DNA from 4 places in the Pantoea sp. Ep11b genome. Region 3 is predicted to be linked to each of the others. Evidence: predicted binding sites of a transcription regulator. Region 3 holds the regulator's gene; each other region holds the start of a gene.
What was found. The regulator CRP, encoded in region 3, controls carbon source genes, mostly activating them, when cyclic AMP is high. The targets are predictions, from matches to a motif close to ATGTGANNNNNNTCACAT.
Positions count from the first base shown of each region.

Region 1: the regulator CRP is predicted to act here: its motif matches at 1,425-1,442, upstream of AB1748_RS10800 (6-phosphofructokinase).
Region 2: the regulator CRP is predicted to act here: its motif matches at 1,726-1,743, upstream of AB1748_RS03535 (nucleoside-specific channel-forming protein Tsx).
Region 4: the regulator CRP is predicted to act here: its motif matches at 1,787-1,804, upstream of AB1748_RS05110 (iron-containing alcohol dehydrogenase).

Region 1 is NZ_CP160631.1:2,275,281-2,278,533, forward strand. Features, by position in the region: gene pqqF (pyrroloquinoline quinone biosynthesis protein PqqF) at 1-597, shown strand, start outside; gene AB1748_RS10795 (YceI family protein) at 712-1,296, shown strand; gene AB1748_RS10800 (6-phosphofructokinase) at 1,717-2,697, shown strand; gene AB1748_RS10805 (PTS sugar transporter subunit IIB) at 2,709-3,023, shown strand; gene AB1748_RS10810 (PTS sugar transporter subunit IIC) at 3,016-3,253, shown strand, end outside.
Region 2 is NZ_CP160631.1:766,612-769,864, forward strand. Features, by position in the region: gene AB1748_RS03525 (LysR family transcriptional regulator) at 1-41, shown strand, start outside; gene yjdN (VOC family metalloprotein YjdN) at 114-551, shown strand; gene AB1748_RS03535 (nucleoside-specific channel-forming protein Tsx) at 670-1,536, opposite strand; gene AB1748_RS03540 (HAMP domain-containing sensor histidine kinase) at 1,812-3,167, opposite strand; gene AB1748_RS03545 (response regulator) at 3,164-3,253, opposite strand, start outside.
Region 3 is NZ_CP160631.1:52,381-55,633, reverse strand. Features, by position in the region: gene AB1748_RS00380 (YccS/YhfK family putative transporter) at 1-1,037, opposite strand, end outside; gene crp (cAMP-activated global transcriptional regulator CRP) at 1,095-1,727, opposite strand; gene AB1748_RS00370 (OsmC family protein) at 2,032-2,436, shown strand; gene AB1748_RS00365 (phosphoribulokinase) at 2,680-3,253, opposite strand, start outside.
Region 4 is NZ_CP160631.1:1,114,931-1,118,183, forward strand. Features, by position in the region: gene AB1748_RS05105 (dihydrodipicolinate synthase family protein) at 1-516, opposite strand, end outside; gene AB1748_RS05110 (iron-containing alcohol dehydrogenase) at 528-1,676, opposite strand; gene AB1748_RS05115 (four-carbon acid sugar kinase family protein) at 1,864-3,120, shown strand; gene AB1748_RS05120 (D-threonate 4-phosphate dehydrogenase) at 3,113-3,253, shown strand, end outside.

The sequences.
Region 1 (3,253 bases), 1.7 Mb from region 3:
GGCGCGGCGCTGCACTCGCGGATTGCCCGGCGACTGAGCGCGCTGTCGCTGCCCGTCAATCCCGCCTCGCCCCCGACGCGCATGACCTCCCGCACCGGCATGACCCATCTGCCGCACAGCAGCACAGACAATGCGCTGCTGCTGTTTATCCCGCTGCACCGGGCGGAGCAGCTGACGGCGCTGCGTGCGCTGGCGCTGATTTACGAGCCGCGTTTTTTCCAGCGTTATCGGGTTGAGCAGCCTGTGGGTTACGTGGTCAGCAGCCGTTATCTTCGCTGTGCCGATCAGGATGGCGTGATGTTTGCGCTGCAGTCGCCCGATTACAGCCCGCTGTCGCTGCTGCGCTACTGCCGCACGTTTCTGCGTTCCCTGACGGAAACCCTGGCGGATGCAGATCTGGATGCGATCAAAACGCGGCTGCTGAGCGAGCAGGCGGATCAGCCGCTGGCGCGGCTGCGGCATGAAAACGGTCTGGCGGAGCCGGACGCGGCGCAGATTGAGGCGCTGAGCCAGGCGGATCTGCAGCAGCTGCATCGCACGCTGATTCAGGACCGCCGTCGCTGGCGCGTTCTCTTCACCGGCGGCCCGGTCGCGTAGCGGCGGGGCAGAGTTGCTGAATTTATTTGAAAATTAACGACAAATCTCTTCACTGTCTATTCGTGCCAGAGTGAACCACACTCAGTTAACTTTTGTCCGCATAAGGAATTTATTGTGAAGAACGTTAAACGTATTGCACTGCCCCTGTCAGCCGTTGCCGCGCTCTATGCCCCGTTGTCCCAGGCTGAGGCGATGCACTATCAGCTGAACCCCGAGCATACGTCGGTAGTGGTGGCCTGGAACCATTTTGGCTTCTCAAATCCTACTGCGGATATCCCGGATGCAACCGGTACGCTGGTGTTTGACAAAGATCATCCGGAAGCCTCACGCGTTGATGTGACCCTGCCGGTCAGCAAAATCGACAGCCACGTTGCGGCGCTGACCAAAGAGTTTAAAGGTGCTAAGTATTTCGACACCGCGAAATACCCGACCGCGACCTTCCACAGCACCAAAGTGGTGGCGAAGGGTGACAACAAGTTTGACGTTGAAGGTAACCTGACCCTGAAAGGGATCACGAAGCCGGTTACCCTGCACGCTACGCTGAACAAGCAGGGCGAGCATCCGATGGTGAAGAAGCAGGCGATTGGTTTTGACGCCACCGGCACCATCAAGCGTTCAGACTTCAAGCTGGACAAATATGTGCCTGCGGTCAGCGACGACGTGACGCTGACGCTCTCTACCGAAGCCTACGCGAAGTAATCTGTCGGGGCGCTGCGGTTAACCATGGTGCCCCGGTTTTAAATCCTCATCCTCACACGACCCCGCAACCCCCAGTCACCTTACGTTCCGCTTTTTTTACACCCTGTCCGGCCGCCGAACCGGGAAAAATGAGGCGAAAATCACAATTTTGCAACATCACATCCTCTCCCGTTTATCGGCTCGCCACGGCCCGCATTACTGCGCAGGCGCTTTGCGTTAACTCCCTGATTTACATCATTTTGAAAACCTCTCTGTCCGATCGGGTTATGTGATTCCGCTCACAAATAACGGCCTGGTATTGCCGCTGTCAACCCGCCTGCCCGGAAAATACCGCACGTAACTGTGATCTCACCTGCAAATAGCCGACCCGCTTCCCGGAAGAATGACCTTCAGCAGATGAGGCCAGTGAGGAGCGGGAAAATGCGAATTGGAATGGTGATCAGCGGCGGCGATGTAACCGGTATAAATAATTTTGTTTTCCGGTTAGGGCATCTGGCGCAGGCAGAGATGGTGATATTTGACGGCGGCATTCCCGGGCTGCTGGCAAATAACCACCGTGATATCAGCGAACGCGATCTGCTCGATTTTTCCATCGCCTCAATTCCTGTGATGCAGTCAGGCCGCACCCAGAAAAAACTGGTACGCAGCGAATATGACGCTATTGCGCGCCAGTTAAAAAGCGCCCGGATCGATGTATTAGTGATGGCGGGTGGCGACGGCTCGCTGCAATTTCTGCATACGCTGTCGGAGTGGGGCGTAAATTGTTTTGGCGTCGGCATGACCATCGACAACGATGTTTTTGGCAGTGATTACACCCTGGGTTTCTCCACCGCCTGCGAACAGGTTTTAAAAGAGGTCGCGAAACTCCGTAATACCGGACGCGCCTTACCGGGCCGGGTCTTTATGCTGGAATTACTCGGCGGTTATTGCGGGGAGTTAACGCTGCAGTCTGCCATTAAATCGAACGCCGATATTGCGCTGATCCCGGAGTGTCAGATCCCCGTGCCTCAGCTGGCGCAGCGTATCACACAGCGGCTGGCGCAGCAGAACAGCGTCATTATCCTCTGTTCGGAAGGTTACACCCTGGAATATTCGCCCGGTTTCCAGGGCGCAATTGACACCCTGATCAAACAGCTGGAGCCACTGACTGGCGTGCGCATCCGCAAAACGATCCTGGGCTACGGACTGCGTAATGGCGACCCCACCTGCGAAGAGATCTATCAGGGCACCATTATGGCCAGTGAAGTGGTGCGATGTATTCAGTCAGGAATGCGGAATAAAGCGGTCATAATTAATGGCAGCAATAAACCCATTCCGATTGATTTAAAAAGCATGCAGAAACGCCTGGTCGATATTGACGGGCACCAATACAAACTCGCTAAACAACTCAATATATTGTGAGGAAAAAGACCATGCTGAAAATATTATGTGTCTGTGGTTGTGGATTAGGTTCCAGTTTCGCGATTGAAATGAGCGCGAAGGCCGTATTAAAAAAGCTGGAAATCGAGGCGGATATCGATCACACCACTATTTCAGAAGCAAATGCGTTTAAATCAGACATGATTCTGACACAGAAAGCCTTTGCCGATGTATTAAATGCCGACGCCAGTCCGGAACAGATTAAACGGGTCATTATTCTTAACCGGCTCACCGATAAAGCGGAAATTGAGCAGAAGATACTGGCGTTTTTAAAAGAACATAATCTCAAGGTCGCGGCTCATGAATAGTGTAATCGACTTCCTGGTAAAAGATCTGCTGGGGCAGGCCTCCATTCTGATCGCCTTTATTGCGTTGATCGGGCTGCTGCTGCAAAAAAAATCGGCCGGCAAGGTGATGGAAGGCACCTTTAAAACCCTGCTCGGCTTCTTAATTATGATGGCGGGTATCAATATTATCGTTGGTACGCTGACCTTCCTGAATACGATATTTACTCACGGCTTTGGTATGCGCGGCTACA
Region 2 (3,253 bases), 710 kb from region 3:
GCAGTTACATGGCGCAACTCTTCCGCCGGTATTGTCAGTAAAATCAGCGGGTAAAGGTGATCGTCTACACTCTTAAGGTACTGTAAAAATCCAACCGATAAATAGAGGTGAAGATGCAAGTCAGTCCTTATCTGTTTCTCTATGGCCGTTGCGAAGAGGCTATCGACTTTTACCTGCAGGCAACCGGGGGTGAGCTGCTCGGCAAAATGACGTTCGGAGATATGCCGGACCAGGGTGAGCAGGTCGGTGACCAGTCTGCCGCGCCACAGCCGCCAGAAAAGATCATGCATGCGCAGCTGCGCATTGGTGATGGTGAGCTGATGCTGAGCGATGGCGACACCGCGAAGCCGCCCGCGTCTGAACATGCCGGTTATGCGGTCAGCCTTTCCACCGATGATGTCGAAGAGGGTAAAGCCTGGTTTGAAAAACTGTCAGCAGGCGGCAAAGTAACGACGCCGTGGCAGGAGACCTTCTGGTCAGACGGCTTCGCCATGTTTATCGACAAGTTCAACATTCCCTGGCGTATCAACGTCGAGAAGTCGCAGGACTGATTGCCGTAAACGGGTGGCGCTTATCTGCAAGGCCTGAAAACAGACGCGCTGACCGGGAAGCTCAATTCCCGGTCAGCGCGTCGGTATGTCGGACGGCACACTGCGCCGCCCGCGCTTATCAGAAGTTGTAACCCGCCACCAGGTAGTAACCCCAGCCGGTTGATTTCACTTCAAACGGGCCCTTGCCGAAGTTCAGCTCCTGACCATCAGCCCACTGGCCGCCGTTGTGGAAATAACGAGCCACCGCAGAGATATGCCAGTGATCGTAACCCAGTGACAGAATGTGGCTGGAGGCGATGGAGTTGCTGGTACGTGATGCACCCCCTTTCTCATTCAGATCAGAGCCCCAGTCGAAGTTGGTGAAGCCGACATAGCCCAGGTTACCGCCCCACAGCGTGGTGATAGGCACGAAGTATTTCACCTTGAAGCGATAGCCATCCCAGCTGTTTTCGTTCGCCGCACCGTAGTTTTCCCACTGGTATTTCGCGTAAACGTTCAGCGACAGGCCGACATCGCTGTGCGTATCAATATCGGTGCCCAGGCCCATGTACCAGGTATTCTGGCGATTATCGCTGTTGCGGCCCATGTCGTAGATGTAGTTGTTCGCGAAGTACCACTCTTTGAACGGGCCAAAGGCCAGGCTGGTGCCGGTCAGCTTATCGATAGAGAAGCGCGGTTCGATTTCCATAAACATCGGTGAACCGTGGTCGAACACGCCGTTGGCGTTGCTGTTGCCCACGCCAAAGAAGTTAGGCACGTCGAGGTAGCCGTAAAAATCGAACCACTCTTTCTTCGCAAACGCTTCATATTCCAGATAAACGTCGTTATTGAACTGCGGTCCGAAGCGGGTGTGGTAACTGCCTACCACGTTAACGCTCTGATGCCACCAGTCTGAAACATACTGCGGATCGCTTTCAGCGGCCTGCGCAGCACCGGTCAGTGAACATGCCAGCGCGGCACCCGCTATCAACGTTTTAAATTTCATTATCATCAGCCACATGCTTTTGACCGCCGCCCAGCAGAGGCAGTCAGAGAGATATCGGTCCCCTGGAGGGGAATAAGAGGTTCAGCAAAAACAGCCGTTTTCAGCCCGCGTAGCGTGCCTGTAACAGTTCGATAGAAAATAGATTTTGCTCACGTTTGTCAAAAAGTGTTGCATTACAATTCAGCTAAATTGTGATTTGCTTCACAATAATGACCAGGATCGAACGGAACCAGGCAACCGTTTACGTTGTCTGGTTCGTGATCAAACGGGCGGGATCAGGGAAGGGTGACGCGAACCTGCAAACCACAAACGGTACCCTGTGGCGACAGGCAGTTGGAAAGGGCGACCTGCATCTGGTACTTCTGCGCGACGTTGCGCACGATCGATAATCCCAGACCGCTGCCCTGCGCTTTAACGTCAGGCGAACGGGTAAAACGATCGAATGCGCGGTCGATGAAAGCGTCCGGCATCCCCATGCCGTTATCGACGATATCGACCACCGTTCTGCCCGCGACCCGATGCAGCAGAACATCCACCAGGCTGCCTTCCGGGGTATGCAGCATGGCGTTGCCAATCAGGTTGTCGAACAGGCTGCGCAGCTCGGAGCGGCTGGCCTGCAGGCGATACTGTGTGGAGCCGTTAAAGCCAATATCGATGCCACGTTTATCCGCCACCACCATCAGCTGCTCGATGCTCTCCTTCAGCAGTTCGTCCAGTTCGATATGTTCAACGCTGGCGATGACACTCTGGTCATCCTGGCGGGAGACGTTAAGCAACTGCGTAACCAGATGACGGGTGCGCGTAACGCCCGCTTCCAGCTGACTGAACTGCCGGCTCGCCTCGCCGGGCTGAATATGCTGGCGCAGGTTCTCCAGCTGCAGCGTCACGGCGGTCACCGGCGTGCGCAGCTCATGGGCGGCATCCTCCAGAAACTGACGCTGGGACGACCAGGCGTCGCGCAGCTTGCTCAGCAGCGAGTTATAGGCTGCCACCAGCGGCAGGATCTCATCCGGTAAGCCTTCCGGTGAGACGATATGCGGATGATGGGTCTCCTGTGCCGCGATCTGCCGCGACGCGACCTGCAGATCCCGCGTGATCTTCCTGACTACCAGCCAGATCACCAGCAGCGAAAGCGGCATCATCAGGATCATCGGCACGATCGCCGACAGCGCGCGCTTAACCATCGAGGCCTTCATGTAGCTGAGGTTGTGCATAACCTGAATGGTCCTGATCTCACTGCCTGGCATCCCCGGCCGGGTGTAGATGCGCCATTCGCAGTCGTCGCAATGGCCCACATAGACATCGCGATAGCCGCGCTGATTCTGCAGCGGCGCCGCCAGTTCCGGCCATGAGCTGGCCCGCAGCTGGCCCCGATCGTCCCACAACTGGACGACAAAGGCGCTTTTCGCCTTATCCGGCGCGATAAGCATCGGCATCAGGGCGGGCATCTGTTTATTGGTGGACCAGGCATCGGCGATTTTCGCCAGCTGATCGTCCTTCATGGTGCCGACCATATCGCCGTAGCAGCTGAAGAAATACCAGGTCACGCCGCCGATCATCAGCAGATGAATCATCAGCAGCGTAGAGAGTAATTTATTGCGCAGAGAGCGCATAAACGCGAAGGGTTTCATATTGCCGGTACCCGCCAGCCCAGCCCGCGCACGTTGCGGATCACATCATTGTCGAGCTTGCGCCGCATGCCGTGAATCAGCACATC
Region 3 (3,253 bases):
CGGCGCTGGCGGTCGGCCATCAGGTCGCGCTGATAGAGCGGTTTCTGCGTGCGCAGGACCCGGGCAATCCGGTTGAAGTGATAGAGGCAGAAGTGCCCGACCGGGTTGTCGGGATGCTGCCAGGTGATTTTCTCCAGCGCGCCGAGCTGCTTGTCCATCGCAAAGCGTTCGGGTAACTGGTGATAAAGAATATTATCCGCCAGCACCCGCAGCCGGGCCGAGATAGTTTTGGCATTCCAGCGGATCACCGCTTCGGCGTGGCTCTGCTCCACCAGCTTCTGCACCTCTTCCGGCCGATGCAGGCTGACTGAGATATGCTCCTGCAGATCCAGCGCCACCTGAAAGGCGCGCGTCAGCCGCTTATGACTGTGGTCGCGGCTGGCCGACAGCATATGCATCTGCTGATAACAGGTGTTGATCAGGTCGACCACTTTCTGCTGGCGAGCCAGCAGCGGCGGCAGGGCCTTCTCCGGATCGGTCAGCTGTGTCAGCAGGGTATATTTGGCGTCGCAGTAGTTAGCCAGTTCGCGGTAGATCAGACTCAGGCTCTCGCGCATCGGCTGCTCTTTCCACAGCCAGAACCAGAACCAGTTAAACAGCCCATACCAGAGCGTGCCGCCGATATAGAGCAGGGGCGGAACATAGATCGGCATGCGACCCACCAGGCTCAGGGTAAAGATGGCGGCGATAAGGGTGCCGGGCAGCAGACGGCCATGCAGTGGACTGATCTCTCCGGTTACTCCGAGCAACAGCGACATGGCGAACAGGATCAGCGGCAGCGGCACCGCCTGCAGGGTGAGCCACTGGATCAGGAAGCTGCCGAGGGCAAACAGGCTGCCGCCCACGATCAGGCGTTTGAAGAAGCGTTTATGCGGGGTATCCAGACCAGCGATATTGCAGCAGGCGGGCACCAGCGAGAAGAGCAGGCCTTTTTGCAGGTCGCCCGCCAGCCAGCCCAGCGCCACCGGCAGGCAGAGCACCAGCGTTTGCCGCAGGGCGTAGTTCACTTCAGGGTGGTAGATTATTCGACGCCACATCGGCTCAGCACAAACAATAACGGCGTGATGTTGCCATCACGCCGTGGGTGACAGGAATCAGCGGGTGCCGTAAACGACGATGGTTTTGCCGTGTGCGGAGATCAGGTTCTGATCTTCCAGCATCTTCAGAATACGGCCCACGGTTTCGCGTGAACAACCAACAATCTGGCCAATTTCCTGACGAGTGATTTTAATTTGCATGCCGTCGGGATGCGTCATGGCATCTGGCTGTTTCGCCAGGTTAAGCAGGGTCTGTGCAATGCGCCCGGTCACGTCAAGGAAAGCGAGATTACCCACTTTTTCAGACGTGACCTGCAGGCGACGCGCCATCTGCGACGAGAGTCGCATCAGGATATCAGGGTTAACCTGGATCAGCTGACGGAACTTCTTATAAGAAATCTCTGCCACTTCACATGCGCTTTTCGCACGTACCCAGGCGCTGCGCTCCTGGCCTTCTTCAAACAGGCCAAGCTCACCAATAAAATCACCCTGATTCAGGTAGGAAAGAATCATCTCCTTGCCTTCTTCATCTTTAATCAGAACCGCAACGGAACCTTTCACGATGTAGTAAAGCGTTTCGGCTTTTTCACCTTGATGAATCAGCGTACTTTTGGATGGATACTTGTGAATATGGCAATGGGACAGGAACCATTCGAGTGTAGGGTCTGTTTGCGGTTTGCCGAGAACCATTCGCTATTATCCTCTGTTGTAATCGTGCCCAAAACACAGGGGGCAGTTTTCCCTGTCAGGCGGTGAAAGCTTCAAGCGTTTTCCATTTCAGGAAATTATTCGGGCCGCATCAGGCGCAGTGCGCATCATTCTTCCCGGCTTCGTCATCGGGTGACGAAAAATATTTTCAGCACTGTTTGTAGCACAGCTTAAGCCGACTGTCTTCTGTTGTCTCGCTTCAGCTACGGGCGGATTTCTCCGGATTGCTGTTTACCAGGGGAAAGCGTACTCTGACGACAAAACAGCATATTCCGGAGCAAAAATCATGCAGGCAAGAGTGAAATGGGTAGAAGGGCTGACATTCCTCGGAGAATCCTCATCGGGCCATCAGATCCTGATGGATGGCAATTCAGGGGATAAAGCGCCCAGCCCAATGGAGATGGTGCTGATGGCGGCGGGCGGATGCAGCGCAATCGACGTGGTATCAATTCTGCAAAAAGGCCGCAACGATGTGGCTGATTGTGAAGTAAAACTGACCTCAGAACGTCGTGAAGAGGCGCCGCGAATCTTTACGCACATCAACCTGCATTTTATCGTCAGTGGCAAAGCACTCCAGGATAAAGCGGTCTCACGCGCCGTCGATCTTTCGGCGGAAAAATATTGCTCGGTCGCCATCATGCTGGGTAAAGGCGTAACGATTACCCACAGCTACGAAGTGATTGAACTGTAATAGCCGCAGGATTTTTAACGTTGCCGGCACGCTGTTGTAAGACCGTGCCTGCACAGAGAACCGGGTCAGATCAGAAGGTCGCCTGAGCCAGTCCCTGACCGCTCGTCCCGCGCTGTCCCTGGCGGGGGACGCTTTCCTCTTCTGATCCGGTTCCCTGCGTGTTGAGCTTATGGGCTGCTGTCAGATCCTTTGTGTCCGGGTTTTGCCTGTAGCGACCTTCCTGAAGCCTGCGCATGCCGTCCCTTACTCTATCCGTTTGCCTTGCATCAGCCGCTTCACCAGCGGGCCCATAATTAACTCCATCGCCAGACCCATTTTGCCGCCCGGCACCACCAGGGTATTGATGTGCGAGATAAAGGAGCCCTGCAGCATCGCCAGCAGATAGGGGAAGTCGATATCCTCCAGCGCCTGGAAATGAATCACCACAAAACTCTCATCCAGCGATGGGATGGCACGGGCAGCGAACGGGTTGGAGGTATCTACGGTCGGGACACGCTGAAAGTTGATATGGGTGCGGGAGAACTGGGGCGTGATGAAGTTGATGTAATCCTCCATCGACCGGACCACCGAGTCCATCACCGCTTCACGGGAGTGGCCGCGCTCGCCGGTGTCGCGCACCAGCTTCTGGATCCACTCCAGGTTTACAATCGGGACCACGCCAACCAGCAGATCAACCTGCTCCGCCACATTGTGCTGCGCCGTTACCACACCGCCATGCAGCCCTTCATAGAAGAGAATATCGGTGTTCTGCGGCAGCGGCTGCCACGGCGTAAAGGTGCCTGGCACCTGATTCCACGGCACCGCCTCATCGTAAGTG
Region 4 (3,253 bases), 1.1 Mb from region 3:
CAGGCTCTCATAGCTGCCGGCGGAATCTTTGATGCCGATGATGTTCGGGTGCGCCGCCAGCGTACGCACTGTGTCGGGCTGCAGGGTGTTGCCGGTGCGCGCCGGGATGTTGTAGAGGAACAGCGGCACCGTCAGTGCATCCGCCACGCGCTGATAGTGGTCAATCAGCTCCTGCTGTTTCAGCGGAACAAACCACGGCGTGATCGCGGACACCGCATCCACGCCCAGGCGGCCAATCTGCTGGCCGAGCCGGACGGTTTCGCGGGTCGAAATCTCCCCGATGTGCGCCACCACCGGCACCCGGCCGTTGGCCTCATCGACGCAGGTTGTGGTGACGGCAATTTTCTCCTGCTCGTTCAGGACAAAGAATTCGCCGTTGGTGCCGCCGCAGAAGATCCCGTTACCGGCGTTGATCTGCCGTCTGACCTGCTCGCGCTGCGTCACCGGGTCAAAGGCGCCGTCACGGTCAAAGGTGGTGACGATGGCCGTCAGAATGCCCTCTATTTTCTTTTTCATAACACACCTCATTACGCCTGGCAGGAAGGAAACAGGGTCAGATAGATGGCACGCACATCGTCGGCGTTGACCCTCATCGGCACATTTTTCATCAGACGCTGAACGTCGAGTGCTGCTTCCACCAGGAAGGGCAGGTGATCCGGGCTGATGCCCAGAGCTTCGAGACTGGCGGGCAGCTGCAGCCGCTCAACCAGCGCGGTGAAGTAGTCCACCAGCGCATGGGATTTCTCATCGTCGCTTAAACGGCTGTCGGCATCGGGCAGCAGATCATAGGCCTGCGCAAACTTACTCACCGCGGCCGGGCGGACGAAACGCATGCAGGGCGCCAGCAGAATGGCGTTGGCGACCCCGTGTGGCAGATGATATTTGCCGCCGAGCGGATAGGAGAGGGCGTGCACCAGATGCGTACCGGCATGGGCGATGGCGGCGCCGCCGTAGTAAGAGGCCCAGAGCATCTCCAGACGCGCCTGTAAATTGTCTGGTTCACGCAGGGTGGTTTCGAGACTGGCGAACAGCTTCTTCATGCCGGTCAGTGCGTAGTTGTCGCTGACCGGATTGGCGACGTTGGCCGTGAAGCACTCAATCAGATGGCAGAGCGCATCAATCCCGGTTGAAGAGGCGATGTGGGCGGGCATGCTGGTGGTGAGTTCCGGTACCAGCGCCACCACATCCGGCAGCATCACCGGAGAGATAATGCCGACTTTGGTCTCCTTCTCCGGGATAGCCAGAATCGCATTGGGCGTGGCTTCAGAACCGGTTCCGGCAGTGGTCGGGATCAGTATTGAGCGGGTGCGGCGCTGCGGTTTTTCACCTGCCAGCAGGGCGTCGAGCGACGGCGCGGCCTCGAGGCAGAGCACAGAGAGCAGCTTCGCCACATCCAGCACGCTGCCTCCGCCGATGCCGATTACCATATCGGCCTGCCGATGAGGAAGCGCGGCCATGATCGCGGCGACATCGTGCTGGCTCGGCTCGGGCGGGACGCTGTTGACCACGCTTAACTGCGGAATCCGATCCCGCAGTTGCCCCATTAATGTTTGCACCGCCGGAATCGCCTCAATGTTTCGATCCGTGACCACCACCGCTGCCGACACCCCCTGCAGCAAATAGCGCATGTCGTTCAGCGCCTGATAACCGCTGATCACCGTGCTGTTAATGTTCATTTCATCCCCTCTTTGCGGTTGCGGCGGAGCAAATGATTAATTTTGCTCAGCGCACTGCGAATTAAATCACTCTGTGTGGCTAAATTTATAAGGCATATCGATTTCGATTAATTTGAACTTGCTCACATATAATCAATCATGATTGATTATAATCAAATGCAGCCACAGTGGCCTGACAGGAGTGAGGATGGACGCATCAATGTGGAAAACAGCGGTGCTGGTTATTGCCGATGACTTTACCGGTGCTAACGATGCAGGCAGCGGACTGGCCCAGGCGGGTGCCCGCGTGCAGGTGCTGTTTGGCCTGGGGACGTCGGTGCCGGATGCGGCGGATGTGCTGGTGATCAGCACCGACAGCCGGGCCGTCAGTGCCGGGCAGGCGGCTGAGCGCGTCACGCAGGTGGTGCAGCACCATGCGGCTCAGTTTCAGACGGGCTGGCTGTTTAAAAAGATCGACTCCACGCTGCGCGGCAACGTCGGGGCAGAAACGGCGGCGGCGCTGCGCGCCAGCGGCAAAACCCTGGCGCTGGTGGCTCCGGCCGTGCCGCGCCTGGGCCGCACTACGCGGCAGGGCAGCGTGTGGGTCGATCAGCGTCTGCTGACGCAGACCGAATTTGCCAGCGATCCCAAAACCCCGATCCAGAGCGCCCGCGTCCTCGATCAGATGCAGATCGAGGGCGCGGAGATCGATCTCGCCACGCTGCGCAGCGATCGGCTCGATGCCGTACTGGCCGCGGCGCAGGGCGTGGTGGTGGTGGATGCCGAAAATGAGGCCGATCTGGCGCGGCTGATCGCGGCGGCGGCGCAACTGCGCGAGAAGCCGCTGCTGGTCGGGGCCGCCGGATTAAGCGATGCGCTGGGCGCTGCACTTTCGCTTCGCCCGGCCCGGCCGGTGCTGGCGGTGGTGGGGTCGATGAGCGACAGCGCCCAGCAGCAGATCGCCGCCCTGCAGCAGCAGCGGACCGTTGAGATCGTGGAGGTGGACATCGCCGAGCTGTTTCAGCAGCCCGCCTGGCCGGAACGGGCGCACTGGATCGCGCAGGCGGCCGACGCACTGCGGGCCGGTCGCCATACGGTGATCCGCACCTGCCAGCATCGCGATCAGCGCCACGCGATCGATGCGCTCTGCCAGCAGCACAGCCTGACGCGTCAGCAACTGGGCGAGGCGATCTGCCGCTTACTGGGTGAGATGACCTTAAGTCTCTGCCGCGCCGCGCTGCCGCATGCGCTCTATCTGTCAGGCGGCGACGTGGCAATTGCTGTCGCACAGGCGCTGGGAGCCAGCGGCTTCAACATTCAGGGTCTGGTGGCGGGCTGTGTGCCGCACGGGGTTCTGCTTAACAGTGAATTTACTCTGCCGGTGATGACCAAAGCGGGTGGCTTTGGTGATGCAAATACGCTGGTAGCAGCCATTGGTTTTATTGAGGAGAAGTCGAGTGAATAAAATTATTGCGATCACCATGGGCGATCCGGCGGGCATCAGTCCGGAAATCATTATCAAATCACTCTCTGAAGGTGAGCTGAATGGCATTCCTGCCGTGGTGATTGGCTGTGCCAGCACGCTGCGCCGCATTATG